DNA from 4 places in the Marinomonas posidonica IVIA-Po-181 genome. Region 4 is predicted to be linked to each of the others. Evidence: predicted binding sites of a transcription regulator. Region 4 holds the regulator's gene; each other region holds the start of a gene.
The links. The regulator FNR, encoded in region 4, switches genes on or off when oxygen is low (the NO sensors DNR and NnrR bind a similar motif). The targets are predictions, from matches to a motif close to TTGATNTANATCAA.
Positions count from the first base shown of each region.

Region 1: a site for FNR is predicted at 3,678-3,691, ahead of MAR181_RS08285 (cytochrome-c peroxidase). Genes of this name have one in related genera too.
Region 2: a site for FNR is predicted at 3,434-3,447, ahead of MAR181_RS01620 (histone deacetylase family protein). Genes of this name have one in related genera too.
Region 3: a site for FNR is predicted at 2,298-2,311, ahead of trhP (prephenate-dependent tRNA uridine(34) hydroxylase TrhP). Genes of this name have one in related genera too.

Region 1 is NC_015559.1:1,761,467-1,766,537, reverse strand. Features, by position in the region: gene fusA (elongation factor G) at 1-1,045, shown strand, start outside; gene MAR181_RS08290 (aldo/keto reductase) at 1,187-2,242, opposite strand; gene MAR181_RS08285 (cytochrome-c peroxidase) at 2,342-3,565, opposite strand; gene minE (cell division topological specificity factor MinE) at 3,737-3,991, opposite strand; gene minD (septum site-determining protein MinD) at 3,993-4,802, opposite strand; gene minC (septum site-determining protein MinC) at 4,854-5,071, opposite strand, start outside.
Region 2 is NC_015559.1:365,556-370,626, forward strand. Features, by position in the region: gene MAR181_RS18005 (methyl-accepting chemotaxis protein) at 1-572, shown strand, start outside; gene MAR181_RS01615 (bifunctional acetate--CoA ligase family protein/GNAT family N-acetyltransferase) at 821-3,193, opposite strand; gene MAR181_RS01620 (histone deacetylase family protein) at 3,485-4,408, shown strand; gene MAR181_RS01625 (YgjV family protein) at 4,440-4,991, opposite strand.
Region 3 is NC_015559.1:2,480,894-2,485,964, forward strand. Features, by position in the region: gene MAR181_RS11505 (TonB-dependent siderophore receptor) at 86-2,194, shown strand; gene trhP (prephenate-dependent tRNA uridine(34) hydroxylase TrhP) at 2,410-3,756, shown strand; gene MAR181_RS11515 (YfhL family 4Fe-4S dicluster ferredoxin) at 3,767-4,018, shown strand; gene MAR181_RS11520 (NADPH-dependent FMN reductase) at 4,063-4,722, opposite strand; gene MAR181_RS11525 (methyltransferase family protein) at 4,918-5,071, opposite strand, start outside.
Region 4 is NC_015559.1:1,867,935-1,873,005, forward strand. Features, by position in the region: gene MAR181_RS08795 (alpha/beta family hydrolase) at 1-116, opposite strand, end outside; gene hemN (oxygen-independent coproporphyrinogen III oxidase) at 254-1,624, shown strand; gene fnr (fumarate/nitrate reduction transcriptional regulator Fnr) at 1,647-2,408, shown strand; gene MAR181_RS08810 (adenine phosphoribosyltransferase) at 2,432-2,974, shown strand; gene MAR181_RS08815 (YfaZ family outer membrane protein) at 3,059-3,628, opposite strand; gene ttcA (tRNA 2-thiocytidine(32) synthetase TtcA) at 3,639-4,475, opposite strand; gene MAR181_RS08825 (SprT family zinc-dependent metalloprotease) at 4,578-5,071, opposite strand, start outside.

The DNA of each region.
Region 1 (5,071 bases), 110 kb from region 4:
ACGTGTTGGCCGTATGGTTGAGATGCAAGCCGATGACCGTAAAGAAATCAGTCGCGCGCAAGCGGGTGATATCATGGCCATCGTAGGCATGAAAAACGTACAAACTGGTCACACTCTTTGTGATCCTAAGCACCCTTGTACGCTTGAAGCCATGGTATTCCCAGAGCCTGTAATCTCTATCTCTGTTACACCTAAAGACAAAGGTGGTAACGAGAAAATGGGTATTGCAATTGGTAAAATGGTTGCAGAAGATCCAACGTTCCGTGTAGAAACTGATCAAGATTCTGGCGAAACAATCCTACGTGGTATGGGTGAACTTCACCTAGACATCAAAGTGGATATCTTGAAACGTACTTATGGTGTAGACCTAGTTGTTGGTCAACCACAGGTTGCTTACCGTGAAACCATCACGAAAGAAGTTGAAGATACCTACACGCACAAGAAACAATCTGGTGGTTCTGGTCAATTCGGTAAGATCGATTACCGCATCAAACCAGGCGAGCTAGGCTCTGGCTTCACCTTCTCTTCTTCTGTTGTGGGCGGTAACGTACCGAAAGAATTCTTCCCAGCAGTAGAAAAAGGCTTTAAGTCTATGATGGAAGAAGGCGTTCTAGCAGGTTTCCCTGTACTAGACGTTGAAGTTGAGTTGTTCGACGGTGGTTTCCACGCAGTTGACTCCTCTGCTATTGCCTTCGAAATCGCCGCTAAAGGCGCTTTCCGTCAGTCTATCCCGAAAGCGGGTCCTCAGTTGATCGAGCCTATCATGAAAGTTGACGTGTTCACGCCAGACGATCACGTTGGTGACGTAATCGGTGACTTGAACCGTCGTCGTGGCATGATCAAAGACCAAGAGAAAGGTGCAACTGGCGTTCGTATTAAAGCCGACGTTCCTCTTTCTGAAATGTTTGGTTACATCAGTTCACTACGTACAATGACATCTGGTCGCGGTCAGTTCTCTATGGAGTTCTCTCACTACCTACCATGTCCTTCTAACGTAGCTGAAACGGTTATTGCTGCGCAAAAAGAGAAGAAAAGCCAAGAATAATCTTTCTTGAGCAAAAAAAACCGATGCTTGCATCGGTTTTTTTTTGCTCTATTGCTTTTAGCTTGTCGACAGTGAAGCAATAAAAAAGCTGGACACATAACATGCGGCCAGCTTTTCATCTATGACAAAGGACTGAAAGCCTTAGAAAGGCACAGGATACTCTTTAAAGACCGTCATGATGTCTTTTAATGCCTGCTCACTAAGGGCCATGTCAAAGGCAGCCATGTCCTCTTTCAATTGATCTAATGACGTCGCCCCAATAATGGTCGAAGTTACACCATCCACTTGATCACACCAGGCCAATGCCAATTGTGCTGGCGTCATATTATAAGCCTTAGCAACGTCTAAATACGCTGAAACCGCCTTATCGACCAAGGGGGTGTCACGGAAAGTACCGTTACGCTGCTCATAACTCCATCGACTCCCTGCAGGACGAGCGCCACCAAGGTATTTACCTGTTAACGCCCCTGCGGCCAATGGTGACCAAGGTAAATAGGCGACATCTTCATGAACACAGTTTTCAACTAGGTAAGGCCAATCTTTGGCATGCAATAGACTAAACTCGTTTTGAATCGATGCCACTCTTGGCAAGTTGTGCTGCTCACTCAAACGAATATATTCGTTAATGCCCCACGTGGTATCGTCAGACAAACCAAAATGGCGAATCTTGCCTGCTTTTACACACGCATCGATGCCCTGCAAAATATCCAACATCTGATTAGAGTGCTCTGCACCATCCACATTCGTAAAACGAATCCGGTTTGGAAAGTGTTTGGCAAAATGAGGAGACACACGGTTAGGCCAGTGCAATTGATATAAATCGATGTAATCTGTCTGCAGCCGCTTTAATGAAGCATCCACTGCATCAATCACAGCCTGTCCAGTAATAGGACCACCATCACGCACATAACTCAATCCCGGCCCAGCTATTTTGGTAGCCAAAACAAAATCATCACGCTTAGAAGGATGTCGAGATAACCAATCACCAATAATGGTTTCAGTTTTACCGTAAGTCTGTGGTGACGGAGGCACAGAGTACATCTCTGCCGTATCCATAAAGTTAACGCCGTTATCTAAAGCATATTCAATCTGCTCATCTGCATCCGCTTGCGTGTTTTGAGTTCCCCAGGTCATAGTCCCCAAACAAACCCTTGAAACCTCTAACCCCGTTCGCCCTAATGACATATATTTCATCATTCACATCCTTCTTAGGAAAAAGAAAGTACCCATGAAAACAAAAAACTGGCCATCAGACCAGTTTTATCAATGAAAACAAGAAGAGCGTTAATTTAAAAGCTAATTTTCAGCAGCACTGGAGCCTTCCAATAGAGACTCATAGCGTTGATCGGTCAGTGTCTGCAAGAAAGCCACAATCGCATCAACTCGCTGATCAGGAAGCGCTGGACCTTTTTCCAACTCGACAAAGTCAATATTGTCCGCCACTTCCGGTTCTGCCCAAGGCTTTCCAGTTTCTGGATTAATCGTACGCGTTGGATTGTTATATTTGTCATAGAACAACACCACAGTACGCAGATCTTTAAACACCCCATTATGCATATAGGGCCCTGTCACCGCGACGTTTCGCAAAGAAGGAACTTTGAACTTACCCGCTTGCTTAGGATCATTGATATCAGGGTTATCCAATAACCCACGGTCAATGGCACCGCCGTTCTGCGCAACTAAGGCCGGATTCGCAGGCACACCAATATTTCGGTATTCGTAATTTGTAAAGGTTTCTTGCTGATTTAAGGGTGAGCTATTCAATTGGTGACAAGCATTACAGTTGGTAAACTGTTGTGAGAAAAATAAGGTCTTTCCCAATTCTTCCTGCGGCGTCAATGTCACTTCTCCACGTAACGCTCTATCATATTTTGAATCGAATGGCATAAAGAGTTCGGTTTTCTCAAAGCTAGCGATGGCATCAGCAATGGCATCATAGCCCGCTTTAGGATCATCCAAGACCCCTTCACCATATAAGGCATTGAAGGACTGTAGATATTGAGGGCTTTCTTTCACCCTCTGAACAACAGCATCACCATTTGGCAAAGCCATTTCAGCCGGATTTACGAATGGGCCTTGAGCTTGTTCCACCAATCCTGAAGCTCGGCCATCCAAGAACTGTCCACCACGGTATTCGCCGTTAGACATTTGATGAAAAGCCGGGGAAAAGGCAGCATAACCCGCCGTTGGAGCATTACGGCCACCCATTGAATGACCATCACTGCCCAAGGATACCGCACCCTCTAAAGCCTCAATGCGCTTATCAACAAACGCCGTGGCGATTGCATGACATGTTGCACAAGATTGATTTCGCTCTTTTGATAAATTGGTATCAAAAAATAACTGTGATCCCAACAAGGCTTTTGGATCTGACACAGGGATAGGCAACTCTTTAGACGCCTTATGCTGAGGCGTTTTAACCTGCTTAACCACTTTAGTTTGACTGACAACTTGGCTTGGCTCACTGCAAGCAGCCAATAAAATAGCGGCAGTTATGCCCAAAGAAATTCGAAAAATCATTGACTACTCAGCATTTTGTTTTCACTTTGAAAGGCATGATACACCCAAGACAAAACTCAGTAAAATAATGACAATCATTATTACTTAATTTCGCCCTATCGAAGCACTTACCACGATGTATATCAAACAAAGTGATAAATGCCTCCTAGGCCAACCTAAAATGAATACGTATTATTGTTCAGGAAGGGTCACATTTAATTCTAAAACAGAACATTCATCCGTATTGTCTAACTGAATCTGCACATCTTCACTGCCAATTTGCACATACTTTCGAATGACATCGATAATTTCTTGCTGCATTTGCGGCAAATAATCAGGCTGCTGTCGTTTAGTGCGTTCATGCGCGACGATTATTTGCAGTCTGTCTTTTGCTACAGAAGCTGAGCTTGGCTCAGCTTTGCTTTTAAAATAATCAAAAATACCCACACTAACCTCCTAACAGGCGCTTAATAAAGCCTTTCTTTTGAACGTCCAAAAAGCGTAATGGTTTTTCTTCTCCCATTAAGCGATCAACAGCATCGGTATACGCCATGCCTGCCTCAGCGTCAGTCTCTAAAATTACCGGTGTACCTTGGTTCGATGCCTTCAAAACGGCTTCGGACTCTGGAACAACGCCTAATAATGGAATGGCCAGAATATCTTCCACGTCCGACACACTCAGCATCTCACCCTGCGCAACACGTTCTGGATGATAACGAGTTAAAAGAAGATGCTCTTCGATTGGCTCTTTACCCTCTTCCGCACGTTTCGACTTACTTTGCAAGATCCCCAAAATACGATCCGAATCTCGCACCGAAGACACTTCTGGATTCGTTACGACGATCGCAACGTCAGCAAAATACAAAGCCATCTGAGCCCCTTTCTCAATACCTGCAGGGGAATCACAAATAATGTAATCAAACTCTTTAGAAAGCTCTTCTAGAACGCCTTGAACCCCTTCGATTGTCAACGCGTCTTTATCTCTGGTTTGTGACGCAGGCAGAATAAATAAGCCTTTGGTACGCTTATCTTTAATCAATGCCTGTGACAGCGTCGCTTCTTTATTGATGACATTCACAAAGTCATACACCACTCGGCGTTCACAGCCCATAATCAAATCAAGATTGCGTAAACCCACATCAAAATCTATGATGACAGTTTTATGCCCTTTCATTGCAATGCCAGTACCAATTGCTGCACTCGACGTTGTTTTTCCAACACCACCCTTACCTGAGGTAACGACAATAATCTTTGCCAATGCTTTATCCTCCAATGACTCGAAATAAGCCATTTTAATTAATCTATAAAACTACAACGGAACCACTTCTAATTGTTCGTCCGTTAAATACACTTGAGCACTGTCTTTCCAAACGATCTTCTGCAATGCATCACTCAGCATAAAATTACCCGCAACAGAAACCAGCTCGGCTTCCATACTTTTACAAAAAATTCGCGCTGCTGAATCTCCTTTGACGCCAGCTAAAGCACGGCCACGCAAAGCACCATAAACATGGATATTGCCATCAG
Region 2 (5,071 bases), 1.5 Mb from region 4:
ATACACTTAAGCATGCGACGTCAGTAGTGGATGATCTGAGTAGCAATAGTGCAAATATAGAAGGTATTTTGGTGGTTATTCGCGGTATTGCAGATCAAACCAATCTTTTAGCTTTGAATGCCGCTATTGAAGCTGCGCGAGCAGGAGAGCAGGGACGGGGTTTTGCTGTTGTGGCGGATGAAGTTCGTACACTAGCACAGAAAACACAAGATTCGATCAGTGAAATTAATACCATCATAGAATCTATTCAACAGGGTGCCGAGAGCGTTGTGCGCGAGATGGTATCTTCCAATGAAAAAGGTGAATTGGTGGTTTCCTTAACCACAGAATCGAGCGATTCGCTCAATCAAATAGTGAATTCAATCAGAGCCATTGTGGAGACCAATAATCAGGTCGCGGTTGGCGCACAAGAACAATCGCTTGTGGCGGAAGAAGTGGATAGAAATATTATTAAAATTAAAGGGCTATCGGATGGTAATAGTAACCACTTGGGAGCTATAAAAGGTCAGATTGATGCGTTGTCTGTGCAGACTAAATCGATGGGGCAGTTGGTTAGCTTTTTTAAAGTCTAGCTAGGGAAGGTACGAACAAGTTCACTGGATACGGCAACGGCTTCTCTGTGTTAAGAGTGATTGAAAGGTATTAACCTTCCTGCTCACTCTTGCCTTGATAGACCGTTTCTCTGATAAGACTGACGTTCAGAAGACTTATTCGTACCTTCCCTAGGACTTAATTGCATTTTAAAGAAAGAGGCTATGGCCTCTTTCTTTCGTTTATCGCCAAGGGTAAGAGTATTGTTCATTCGCATTTTTAATTTGCGTTATTTGAGTCTTTTCGTGAGCTTGATGGTAGCAATAACTTGGCTGATGTCATCCGGGTCTCTTTGAATTTGAAAGCCTAGGTGTTTACAGAATTGAATCATGCGTTTGTTTTCCGCCAACACGATGCCTTTCATGATTTTTAACCCCTTGTCATATGCGACTAAAAACAGTTGTCTCATCAGGTAGGAGGCTAAGCCTAGTCCTTGGAATTCATCTCCTAAGACCACAGCGAATTCACAACTCTGATCGTCAAAGTTATCAATATAACGAGCGGTTCCAATCAGTAAGTCCGTGTCTTCTCGGTTAATGACGGCAAGTAGGGCCATTTCTCTGTCGTAATCTATGTGCGACATGGTAGACAGCATGCGAGGCGTAAGTTCTTCAATGTTTGAGATAAAACGGAAGTAGCGGGTTTCATGTGACATATTGCGAACAAAGTCCGCTATGATGCCTGAGTCTCTTGGTAATACTGGACGAACGATCGCCTGTTCGCCATTTTTAAGTGACAATTCGCTGACCCATTGTCTAGGGTAGGGTTGGATGGCAAGGTGTTCATAACGTCTTAAATGTTTGCTGTCTTTCAAACTGGCACTGACATCGGCATACAGACTGCCACTATCATGAATACGAACGTCCGCTAGGTCTAAATGGTCAATCTCAGGCAGCTCACAGACAAGGGTAGACAGGTTGCGTAACAAGCCTTCCAATTCATAAGACGTCTCATTTGGTAAGGCTCTTTGTATTAGGTCTTTTGCCAGCAAAGTATTCAATGGAGGCAAGGCAACGGCTTCGGCTTGTTGGTGTTGTTGCGCGCCTTCTAATGCTAAGCCAATGGCTGGTCCAAATACTGGATCTTGAAATACCCGTATGTGTAAAGGCGCAGCCAGCAGGTGGTGGGCCTGTCTTCGTGTTGTTAGTCGAATATGAAATAGTTCAAAGATGTCTTTGAGATCGTCTAACCCCAAACTTGACGACTGTCGTTTGTGGAGTTTTGTGAGTTGCTTACTGGCTTGATTCACGTCTATTTGAAAACGAAAAGCGTGGCTGTCGGCGGCTTGTTTTGCCAACAGTTGGTTGCGTTGAAATTGGACGAGAAATTGAAAGCCTTCGATCGCAGTTTCGGGGGTTCTAAAGGTCGGAATGCCCGCTTCATTAATACGCGTTCGCATTTTTGTCATGCCTCCACCACCAAGCAAACAGACCATGACCAGCTTTTTCTGTTGACGATGCAGTTGCGTAATCAGCTCATAAAGTGAATCAATGTCGATCAAAGCGGTTGGGCTCAAGGTGAGCAATACCGCCCCACAGGCCTCATTATTGAGAGCATCTGCAGCGAGATTAATAAACAGATCGGTTGCGCTACTGGCCCATACGGTGGTGACGGTGCCAATGCCACCACGCCCCGCCATGGTTTGCTCGAGTTGTTGCTGGAGTGGCCCTTCTGGTGTCAGCAGATCAATGCCTAATTCCATGGCTCGCTGGGCCGCTAATTCTCCAGGACCAGCGCCGTTCCCTATGATGAGTAGAGAGCCTTCTTTAACTCGCCTTGCATTGGTCATCACCGAAGCGGCAGCAATCAGATCGTTTAAACGTCTACCACGGACGGCACCGGTACGACTAAGGGCCGCATCCAAGACACGTTGATCTGCGCCAATAGCATGCTCGGCGACCACAGCAACAGGCTTGCTTCGACCTGTTGCTCTTAAGCTACTGAGAAAGCGTGTCGGACGCCCTATTTTCTGAAGGTACATCAAGATGGCTTGGCTGTCGAAATCCCGAGATAAGTAGTCCAAGACCTGTGATGGCATCACATCAACAGGGGACCCCATGGCGACGACTTGTGAGAAGCCAATGCCTTGCCAGCTAGCCCAGTCCACTAAAGCACTGGCCACTGTACCCGATTGTGACATAAGGGCAAGCTTGCCAGTCAAAGGCTGGGTTAAGCCTAGCCATGCAAACACTCCTTGTTTGGGCCGACATACACCAAAACTGTTGGGTCCGAGTAGACGAACATTATGCTCTCGAAGGGCCTCTGTGAGTTCGTCTGTTGAGGTGTCTGTCCAAGACAGCATTAGTAGAGAATGAATATTGGCTTTACCACAGGCGGCGATAATGTCTTGCATGCTGGTATTAGGATAAAGGCCGACCAATACTGCAAGGTCGACGGGCGCATTTAGTTCATCTAAAGACGCGCAATGAGGGAAATCATAAGACCGGCTCGGTTTTACACCTACTAAATAAACGGGACAGGACTTTGGAGATTTGCCTAATGAGTTTAATAATGCGAACAATAGTGCATTATCTGAGTCGTCTCCGGTTAGTATGGCCATGGATTTAGGAGCAAGAAGGGGTTGCAATGCGTGTTGACTCACGGGGTTGTCTCCTTGCCTAAATGTTCAATATTGGTCGGTGAAACTTGCTTCGAAATAGAAGAGAGCCTGTCTAATTCGAAACAAGTATACGCTGACTCCCACATGTGTGTGGCATTCGCAATCTAGTAATCGTTGCTGTTGTCAGTGGACTTGTTCGTAACTTCCCTAAACAATAGCATACATACTCAAAGTAAGAATTGTAGACTATGGTAGGGTAGACGGTTTTGACGGTAATGTGGCTTGATATACCGCAAGATCATCTTAAACATAATCATTTTATTTTGGATTCACATGACGACGGCCTACGTAACGCATTTTCATTGTGATAAACACAACATGGGCGCAGATCATCCAGAATCACCACAACGTCTGGGTGCCATTCAGAATCGTCTGATTAATGGTCAGTTGATGGACTTCTTACGCCATATAGAAGCGCCAATGGCTACTCGAGAGCAGTTAGTGGCGGCTCATCAGCCAGATTATGTGGACTCGATTTTTGCTCGTGCACCTGAGGAAGGGCATGTAGAACTGGAAGCTGAGACGATTATGATGCCACATACATTAGAGGCGTCTTTGTATGCAGCGGGCGCCGTGGTGAAAGCGGTGGATTTGGTGATGACGCAACAAGTCGATAATGCGTTTTGTGCCGTTCGTCCGCCAGGTCATCATGCTGAGTTTGATAAAGCGATGGGCTTTTGTGTGTTTAATAACATTGCCGTGGGGACGAGGTACGCTACCGCTCAATATGGTTTAGAGCGAGTCGCCATTGTGGACTTTGACGTCCATCATGGTAATGGTACAGAGGACATCTTCAAGCAAGATCAAAAGGTGCTCTATGCTTCGAGCTATCAGCATCCTTTTTACCCTTACAGTGACCCTGGAGCGTCCCATGACAATATTCTGCACATGCCTCTTGAGGCTGGATCAGGGAGCGCAGCTTTCCGGCAAGTCATAATGGATCAATTAATGCCTGCACTGAATGACTTCAAACCACAGTTGATCATGATCTCAGCAGGCTTTGATGCGCATAAAGAAGATCCAATGGGACAATTAAGGTTGGATGAAGCCGATTACACTTGGATCACTGAACAGTTGTGTGATGCGGCAGAACGCCATTGTGATGGTCGTATTGTTTCTGTGTTGGAAGGCGGCTATAACATTGATGCCTTAGGACGTGCTGCCTTTTGTCATATTCGTAGTTTGATGCACTTATAAAATGGTGCTTTCAATAAAGGGTTGTTCGTTTTTAAAGAGTACGATTAATATAATATCGATAATATGCAATCAGATTACTTGTAAGAAAAAGCACTTCCATGAGAACGCCTAGTGGTGAGTGAACAATGGCATTATTAATAATCCAGAAAACCGTTCCAACCATCATGAATTGTCTTAGTTTCTTATCATGTTTGCAAAAAACGGCAGAGGTTTTAATCATTGACCCTAAGCAAGCAAGAATACTTGCGATGCCTGTAAAGGTTAAAAATAACACAGCAATTGGTATGATCAAAAAAGGAATGGCTACTTTTCTTGATGGAAAAAAGATACTTACAAAATATCGAACGCTTCCCATAAACATTAGCCAAGCCGCAGTTGGCTGTTCCAGAAGGTAAAAATGAGTGGCGTTGAATGCAGCGGCTAGGAAAAAACAAAAAACTATGATTTTTCTTTTTTTGAATTGAAAGGATATTAAGTCAAAAAAAATAGTAAAAATTAATAGGCATTGAGATAAAACAAAATTGTCCAAATGATGTCGTCCCTGGAAATATATAAAATATTGATGACCACTTTTTTCAATCATATATTTTCTAAGGCTATATGAAATACAAAAAATTATATGGATTATCAGTGTCGTCATCATGACTAAGAGCGACATAAAGA
Region 3 (5,071 bases), 610 kb from region 4:
ATTCGCCTACAAAACTTATTGTAAATCATTCTCATAATCATTATCATGCCAAACTTTGTAACCCTGATCTAGAGACACCCTCACCATGTTTAAGAAAACCTTTTTGATGATGCAGGCATGTGGCGCTCTGACGTTCTCATGTATCGCATTTGCAGAAGCAACAACGGATGATGGCACAATTGAATTACAGGCATTAGAAGTGCAAGGCCGCGCTCTATCCTACTACAAAGAAGATGAAACCAATCTGGTCACTAAAACCGAGACCAGTATCGACAACACACCTCAATCGGTTCAGGTTGTCACGGAAACCTTAATGGAAGACCAAGCGGCTCGCCAGATTACCGACTTATATCGCTCGATTTCAGGTATGTCGCAAAACAATGTATCAACCGTAACTTTACGTGGCTTCTCGCAAGATGAGATCCTTTACGATGGTTTAAAAGGCGATCCATTTGGAAGCTTCTCCATCCCACAACTCTTCACCATAGAGCAAGTTCAAGTACTAAAAGGCCCTTCTGGTGCCGTGTATGGTGCTGGTGAGCCGGGTGGCGTGATCAACTATGTGACGAAAAAGCCAACCTATGAACAGCAAAATACCCTGCAAGTCACCGCCGGCAATAAAGACTTCCTAAGTGGCAGCATTGAGTCATCAGGCCCAGCTAACGAAGATGCGTCACAACGCTACCGTGTCGGCCTTTATTCCGATGGACAAGATTCTTACCGCAACAATGTGGAAGAAGAAAACCAAATCATTGATCTTGGGTACGCTTGGGACATTGATCAAGACAACAGCTTAACGGTGCAATACACAGACATTCACCAATACATTTCCGGTGCTCGTTTACGTGGCATTCCAACCGATGATGATGGCAACTTCTTAGCCGATACCTCATGGAACAACAACGAGAAATCCGATTACCAAGAGTTGGATGCCCAAGTCTTCCAAGCGCGTCTTGACCACAGCATCAATGACTGGTTAGAAAGCAATGTCGCTCTACGCTATTTTGAGAATACCGAAACCCAAAAATACCACGAAGTCGTCGGCTTATTAGACACGGACAGTGACGGTGTAATGGACACCACTCAGCGTCAATATCGTGACCAAGTGCGTACTCGTCAAGGCATCACATTAGCCGGTAATCTGATTGCCGAACTGGGCGATCACACAGTTCTGTTTGGCAGTGACTACCTCCATGAAGAAAATAGCTTTTTATACTACCGAGCCAGCAAAACAGCGGATGGTGTGTCCAATCTGAGTCTGACCGATCCTGTCTATGGTCAAGACGATGTCAGCGATTACACCATGCACCTTAAAACAGATGAGGCCACAACTTCAGATCGTCTTGGTGTATACGCCCAAGACCAGTGGCAGATAACCGATAAACTGAATTTACTCAGTGGCATCCGTATTGACCGCTTTGAAGAAAGCTACCAAGATCACACATCCAGTGATGGTGAAAAGCAATATAACGATACTGGTTACTCCACTCGCATTGGTGCCAGCTATCATGTCAATGAGACTTGGAAGCCCTACGCCTCCATTTCAACAGGCTTTGTACCACAAGACGCAGAGGATCAACAGGACAGTGTGGGTGGTCCATTCGACCCTGAAGAAAGCCGTCAGTTAGAAGTTGGGGTGCGCAGCTACTGGCTTAATAATAAGTTAAACATCAACTTGGCCGCTTACCGCATCATCCGTGAAAATATTTTACAGGAGGATCCCAACGACAGTGATCTGCTGGTCGCCATAGGAAAAGTCCGTAGTAAAGGCGTCGAATTGGACGTCATGGCAGACATTACACCACGTTGGGTAGCCAACGTCAGTTACGCCTATAACGATACCGTCGTTAAGGACGCAAACGACGGCATTCAATATGCCGATGGTGACCGTTTTGCCAACACACCTTATCATCAGTTAGGCGCCTGGACACGCTACGACTTCCCAGCTATTCAGTCTTCCATCGCCTTGGGCTCGGATTACGTGAGTGGTCAGATCAACCGTCAGGGTCAAAAAGTCAAACCTTATACGGTTTACGATTTGTCTTGGCAAACTCATTGGCAAGACTGGAAGTTCCAAGTCAATGTCAAAAACCTGTTTGACAAAGAATACGCGGTCAGTGGTTTTACCGAAAAAATTGGCTCCTTCGTGGGCGAGCGTCGCCGAGTTTATGTCAGTGCCGCTTATGACTTTTAAGGTGTAATCAAGCGACATAAGAGTGGGACAATAAAAACCAACATAAAGCGGGCTTATAAGCCCGCTTTTTTTGTTAGGTCACACCACATGCCGCAACAGACATTTGATCTAGGTCAAAATACTAACGAATAGTCTCATAAAGGTGGCGTAACGACTTGAGTTCGTCCTTAAGGAAGTTACACTCCGCGCGTTTTCTATTGCAGAGTTCCGTCACTATGTTTACACCAGAATTATTGTCGCCAGCCGGTTCGTTAAAAAATATGCGCTACGCTTTTGCTTACGGTGCCGATGCGGTATACGCGGGCCAACCAAGGTATTCCCTTCGAGTGCGCAATAATGAGTTTGATCTGGAAAAACTTGAAATCGGCATCAATGAAGCCCATGAGTTAGGGAAAAAACTCTATGTGGTGAGCAACATAGCGCCTCATAATGCCAAGCTGAAAACCTATATTGACGATTTAACCCCAGTTGTGAACCTCAAGCCCGACGCACTCATTATGTCGGATCCTGGCCTTATTATGATGGTTCGCGAGGCGTTTCCTGATCAAGCAATCCATCTGTCCGTTCAAGCCAATGCGGTGAACTGGGCCACTGTGAAATTCTGGCAACAACAAGGCATCTCACGTGTCATTTTGTCCCGGGAATTGTCCTTAGATGAAATCGAAGAGATCCGCATGAAAGTACCTGAAATGGAACTGGAAGTCTTCGTCCATGGGGCGTTATGTATGGCTTACTCGGGGCGTTGCTTACTGTCTGGCTATATGAACAAACGCGATCCAAACCAGGGTGCTTGTACCAACGCCTGTCGCTGGCAGTACAATGCTCACTCAGCCACACAAGACGACAGCGGACAAATCATCGCAACAGCCAACTCAGCAGTGCAAATTCAAGAGCCAACAGAGCAACTTTTCCTACTGCAAGAACAGGGTCGTCCAGACGAATACATGCCGGCTTTCGAAGACGAGCATGGCACCTACATCATGAATTCAAAAGATTTACGGGCGATTCAACACGTAGAGCGCCTAGTGAAAATGGGGGTTCATTCACTAAAAATCGAAGGCCGAACCAAGTCTTTCTATTACTGTGCCAGAACCGCACAAATCTACCGCCAAGCCATCGACGATGCAGTGGGCGGAAAAGGCTTTAACCCACAATTGATGGACAATTTAGAGAATCTTGCCAATCGCGGCTACACCGATGGCTTTTTGCAGCGCCATCGCCATGTGGATTTGCAAAACTACGAAACAGGCAATTCTGTCAGCCATCAACAGCAGTTCGTTGGCGAAGTCTTATCTTGCCAAAACAACAAACTGACACTGGAAGTCAAAAATCGCTTCTGTGTGGGCGATTCATTGGAATTAATGACACCGCAAGGCAACCTAACCTTCACCCTCACTCAGCTGTGGGATAAAAAAGACCAAGACATTGACGTCGCCAAAGGCAGCGGCCACATTGTCAGTCTCCCCTGCCCGGAAGGTATAGATGCTTCTATGGGCATACTGTTGCGCAATTTGCCAGACGGTCAAACCACCCGACAGCCTCACAAACAAGCCACAGCATAAAGGTAACAAGATGGCTTTGTTGATCAATGAACGCTGCATTAATTGCGACATGTGTGAACCAGAATGCCCTAATGACGCCATTAGCATGGGGCCAAAGATCTACCAAATTGCCCCTGAAAAATGCACAGAATGTGTGGGGCACTACGACCAGCCTACTTGTGTCGCGGTTTGCCCAATTGATTGCGTCAAGCCAGATCCGGCTAGACAAGAAACCGAAGCGCAGCTCTACGAAAAGTTCGTTGAACTGCACTTTGATGTCTAGAGGGTTATTTCTATCGGCCTAAGAGTCTGATGTAGGCCTAAGTATCAGGGAGCGTTACGTTGCGAAGGCTTAGTTTTAAAGACTTTCGCATGGGTAAAAGGGTCTTCCACGCCACGCTGTTGCTTGGTCGCTTCCGCCCACCAAACCAATTGATAAAAGCTGCGACCAAAATAGTCAAACCAAGCGCTTTCGTCTTCACCTGCTTGCAAGCTGCCGTCTTCGCATAAGACCTCTTGAGCTTTTGGAATATGAACCATAGCCGACACGGACAAACAGCCCAGTTCTGCCAAAAAGTTTCTCATGCCAAGCGCCGCTCGCATCCCTCCCCACTGACCAGCCGAATAAGTCACGATGGCGCTGGGTTTGTAGGAGAAAATCGAACTGCCAAAATGGTTCAACAAGTTTGCTAAGGCTGGACTCATCGAATGATTATATTCTGGGCTGACCATGATGTAGCCATCAGCAGCCGCGATTTTATCGGCCAATTCATCCAGTGCCGATGGCGCTTTGCCTTTTACATAAGCAAAATGTGGTTTGAATACTGGCTCCATTGGGTAATCCAATGCGTCGATGAGTTCTATTTCATGGTCTTCAAAACGACTCGCCAAACAGTCAAGGCAGGCTTTTGCAACACGCACTCCTAAACGAGCGGGTTTGGGTGGCGTACTGTTACGAACAGTGCCAAGAAATACAAGAAATTTCATCGGTTAAAGTCAGCCTCATATCGTCAAAAAAGAGAGCATTCAAACAACTTATTAATCATTATTTCAATGCTTGAGTATCATCACAGGTTTTCGCATAAACACGCAAGCCCGTTCTTTGACTTTATAATAATCAGGCAAGTTATAGTGGGCCTTTTGGCTAAGACATGTCAGGACACTCGTGGGTTTTCAAATAGGTTAAAACCAACGCTTTACTCGTGCAGAATAGGAACGAAATTCATCCGAAAACCTTTCCTCCATATGCCGCTCTTCTGGCTGAATCTGAAAACGTGTCATGTAAAGCCCAAAAGCGAGAACCCAAAACACCGCTAGCATATTCATTAAGTACCAA
Region 4 (5,071 bases):
GTAACCGGGGTTACTTTTGTCGATGATGCATTCTGTAGAGACTGTTTAAGCTGAATCAAAAAGTCACTTAGATGCCCTGCTCCAGCACCGTGAGCCACATAAAAAGGTAGTGTCATAAGGTTTTAAATCTGTGGAAAATAAAGCTTATTATAAAGTTTTGTGTTGAGTTGGTCTAAGTTTATTGATCTGTGTCAGGCATCCACATCAAACGAAAGAGTAAACTTTCTATTAGAAATTTTAATAGGAACACATCATGATTTGGGATGACGCTTTAATTGCAAAGTATGACTTGTCCGGCCCTCGTTATACTTCTTACCCTACGGCACCACAATTTGATTCAAGCATCAATAAGATTGCCTTGATTGATCGAATGATGGCGCCATCCGATTTACCACTAAGCTTATATTTTCACATCCCTTTTTGTGCCAATCTTTGTTATTACTGTGCCTGCAATAAAATTGTGACAAAGCAATACCACAAGGCCACAGACTATGTTGAACTTCTTGGTGAGGAAATGCGCCTAAGAAGCCTAATGATGGACAATCAACGTCAGGTAACGCAATTACACTTTGGCGGTGGCACACCGACTTTTCTAAGCCAAGAGAACATTAAAACCTTGTTCGATTACATTCGTCAGCACTTTAATCTGATCAATGATGGCTCCCAAGATTACAGTATTGAAATTGATCCTAGGGAAATTGATCGTGAAAAATTAGCGCTGTTAGTGACGATGGGCATTAATCGGATTAGTTTGGGAATTCAGGACTTTGATGCAAAAGTTCAGCAGTCTATTCATCGTATCCAATCGATCGATCTGGTGACTAATTTGGTGAAGGAGGCTCGTGAACTCGGTATCCAATCCATTAACTTTGATTTAATTTATGGTTTACCATTTCAGTCTGAGACAGCATTTCGTAAAACCCTTGATGAAGTGATTAAACTATCGCCTGAGCGGATCTCTTTATTCAATTATGCTCACTTACCCGAACGTTTTCGGTCGCAAAAGCGCATTCCAGAAGAAAGTTTGCCTATCGCCAGTGAAAAGTTATCTATACTAAAAATGAGCATTCAATATTTGGTTGACGCAGGTTATGAATACATTGGTATGGACCATTTTGCCAAACCTGAGGATTCCCTTGCGCTGGCCCAAAAAACGGGTCATCTTCATCGTAACTTCCAAGGCTATACGACACATGCAGATACGGATCTGGTGGCATTTGGTGTCTCTGGTATCAGTAACCTGCATGGTGTTTATATGCAGAACCATGTAGATTTAACTGATTATAAAGGCAGTATAGAAAAGGGTCAGTTAGCCATTGCGAGAGGCTATATCAGCCATACAGATGACAAAATACGTCATGATGTCATTATGTCCTTAATATCCCAGTTTTCATTACACTTTGACAAGATTGAAAATCAATATAACATTAGATTTTCCGAATATTTCGAAAATGAACTTGAGAAGCTCCAACCTATGCTTAATGATGGCATGTTAGAGTTTATCGGTTCTCAAAAAAAGACAGGGATTCAAGTCACAGGGCGCGGCAGGTTGTTAATACGTGGCATTTGTATGGTTTTTGACAAATACCTTAATGGGACAATCAAATATTCTAAAGTTATCTAGATCAGGATTAGGGAGAATATACATGGCTATCACACACACGCAGCCAAGGTTCAGCAGTAAACTAACGTCTCAATGCCAAAATTGCAGTTTGAGTGCATTGTGTTTGCCCATCGCTTTAGCGGATGAAGACATCAACCGATTAGATCAAATTATTGAGCGAAAGAAACCTCTTAAAAAAGGCGAGTTCTTATTTAGGCAGGGTGATAGTTTTGATTCTTTATACGCCGTTCGCTCAGGCACGCTCAAAACCTATAACATCACCTCATTAGGTGAAGAGCAAATTACTGGATTTTATTGTCCGAGTGAATTGCTTGGTTTGAGTGGGATTGACTCAAGCACCTACCCTGTTTCTGCAAAAGCACTAGAAACAACGACGGTATGTGAAATACCATTTAGTCATTTGGAAGAACTATCTACACAAATCCCCTCACTTAAACATCAAATTTTCAAGATCATGAGTCGTAAGATCTCTGATGATCAGCAAATGATGGTTTTGCTAGGGAAAAAAAATGCAGATGAAAAAGTGGCCTCATTCCTACTTAACTTATCAAATCGCTTTAAACGTCGTGGTTACTCTGCTTCGTCTTTTCGATTGTCCATGTCTCGAGGTGAGATTGGTAATTACCTTGGTCTTGCGGTCGAAACTGTTAGTCGTGTCATCACACGTTTTCAAAAAAATGAATTGATTCATGTGGATGGTAAAGAGATTGAGATTGTTAATTTTGAAGAAATGCAAAAACTCGTTGGCGTGGCCAATGATTGTGATAAAATTGCACACTTTTGATTAATACAGAGGCAATTTTAGAGATGCTCTACGATGATTTTTATGTCAAATCACTCATTCAAACGGTAGAAGACTGGCCAAAGGAAGGTATTAGTTTTCGGGATATCACCCCGATTTTTAGTGACCCAAAAGGAATGAGGATGGTTGTGGATGCATACATTCATCGCTATATTGACTCTGATATCACTCACATTGCTTGCATTGATGCGCGTGGTTTTTTGATTGCGGCCGTTCTAGCGTATGAACTGCAAAAGCCGCTTATTCTAGTGCGTAAGAAAGGAAAATTACCAGGTAAGACAATTTCTCAGAAATACGCATTGGAATACGGCGAAGCGGAACTTGAAATTCAACAAGGCTCTGTGAAAGAAGGCGATCATGTTTTGCTTTTTGATGATCTCATTGCTACTGGTGGTACCTTATTTGCGGCGATAAAGCTCCTTACTCAGCAAGGTGCTGATATTAAAGAAGTCGCTGCCATTATTGATTTACCTGACTTAGGTGGTAGCCAAAAGTTGAGAGACAGTAATGTGCCTGTTTACAGTCTTTGTGCTTTTGACGGCGAATAATAAGTGATTCCATAAATAAAAAAGGTGACCTTATGGTCACCTTTTTTATTACAAGCGTTTAGTCTCTTTTGACATTAAGCTTTGTTAGAAATCAACCGTTGCACCAATAGATACGCCTTTGTTTGTTTCTTTACGAGATCCATTTTCATAGACAATGACAGTATTGCCATACTTCAAATAAGCGCGGGCGTTTCTCATGGTCATATATTCTAAGCGGAAATCATAAGTGTACATATGATTCAAGTTGGTAAAGGAAAGGACTTCTGGTGAATAATAAACAGAACCATAGAGGCTGATTCGATTCGCCTGTTGCAATGTATAGCGGTACCAGCCACCTAGGGTTAAGGCAAGAGAGAGTTCATCATCGTCATTTTCAAGCTCTGCATCTATTGCGTATAAACGCACTCCAATACCTATTTCTAGTGGTCCACCGCCACCTTCTGAATCTTGAACACTTAAGCCAAGATAACCAGTTGAAGTGGATTCATCTTTATCGTGAGATAGACCAGCGCCAATTCCAAAAGAGCCCATATCTAGGTTTACATTACCTTGAACCGTTTCGTTTGTTAAGTTGACTCCAGCCGTAGATGCTCCTGCAATAGTAGAACCCAAAAGGCCAAACGCTAAAAAAACGGTTTTAATATTCAAATTCATTTCTCAAATCCTATAGTGAAATAATGTTCAATCGATCAAAAGCTGATGGGGATTGCTTCAGCTCTTTAAAGTCAAAAAGTTCTGTGTCTGCTAAATGAGAAGGTACAACATTTTGCATCGCAGTGAACATAGTGTCCGTTCTGCCTGGATAGTCTTTTTCCCATTTTTGTAGCATGTCTTTAACTACTTGGCGTTGTAAGTTTTCCTGGGAACCGCATAAGTTACATGGAATGATTGGGTAGTTTTTCAATTCGGAAAAAGCCTCAATATCCTTTTCTTTGCAATATGCGAGAGGACGAATGACTACATGCTTGCCATCATCACTTAATAGTTTAGGTGGCATAGATTTGAGACGTCCACCAAAAAACATATTCAAAAATAATGTTTCTAGAATGTCATCACGATGATGCCCTAGTGCAATTTTTGTCGCACCAATCTCTTCTGCAAATCCATAAAGTGAACCCCGGCGTAGACGTGAGCAAAGTCCACAAGTGGTTTTACCATCTGGCACCACTTCCTTCACAATACTGTAAGTATCACGCTCCAATATATGAAAATCTACCCCCGTTTCTTTCAGGTAGGCTGGCAAAATATGTTCTGGGAAGCCGGGTTGTTTTTGGTCCAAATTCACCGCCACAATTGAAAAATCAATGGGGGCGCTGGCTTGTAAATTTCTTAAGATCTCCAACATAGTGTAAGAGTCTTTGCCGCCTGAAAGACAGACCATGACCTTATCGCCTTCTTCAATCATATTGAAATCCGCAATGGCTTGGCCCGTTTGTCTTCTCAAACGCTTTTGAAGCTTATTAAGCTCCAGTTTTTCTTTGGGACGATTTGTTAAATCCATTATTCACACACTAAAAATAAAACAAGATCATTTTACTATAAGCTCAGCAACATCGCATCAAAAATGAAATAGAAGCATAAAATGTGCATGAAAATCCATTATTTACATGTCGTTTGACGTGGCGCTTTCTGTCTGATGCATGTCTTTGATGAAGGTTAAACAGGAATGGCATTGCTTGCAAATGTATTCAACCCCCTTTTGGGCACGCGAATGACGCCGCTTGGTAAATTCATGCTGACGACAAGTACAAGCGTATAGGTAGCTGTTTTTGGTTGGGGGTAAGTCGAATGTGTGGGTTCGGTTAGGAGAAAGCTGATACACCTTTTTCATAACGGCTTGCCATTCTTTACCATGCGGGCGAACTGAAGTGCCGTAAATTTGATAGACGATAATATGTGCCACTTCATGAGGAACGACCGTGTTTAAAAATTCAACTGGGTCTTGTTGATACATAAAATGGTTAAATCTAAGTTCATTTTTCTGTAAATGAGCGGTGCCAGCGGCTCGCCCTTTTTGTTTGAAATTACAATGAGAAGGTTGGAATTTATGATTGAAAAACGTTTCAGCAAGCTCAAAGCAGAGCTCAACCTGGTGTT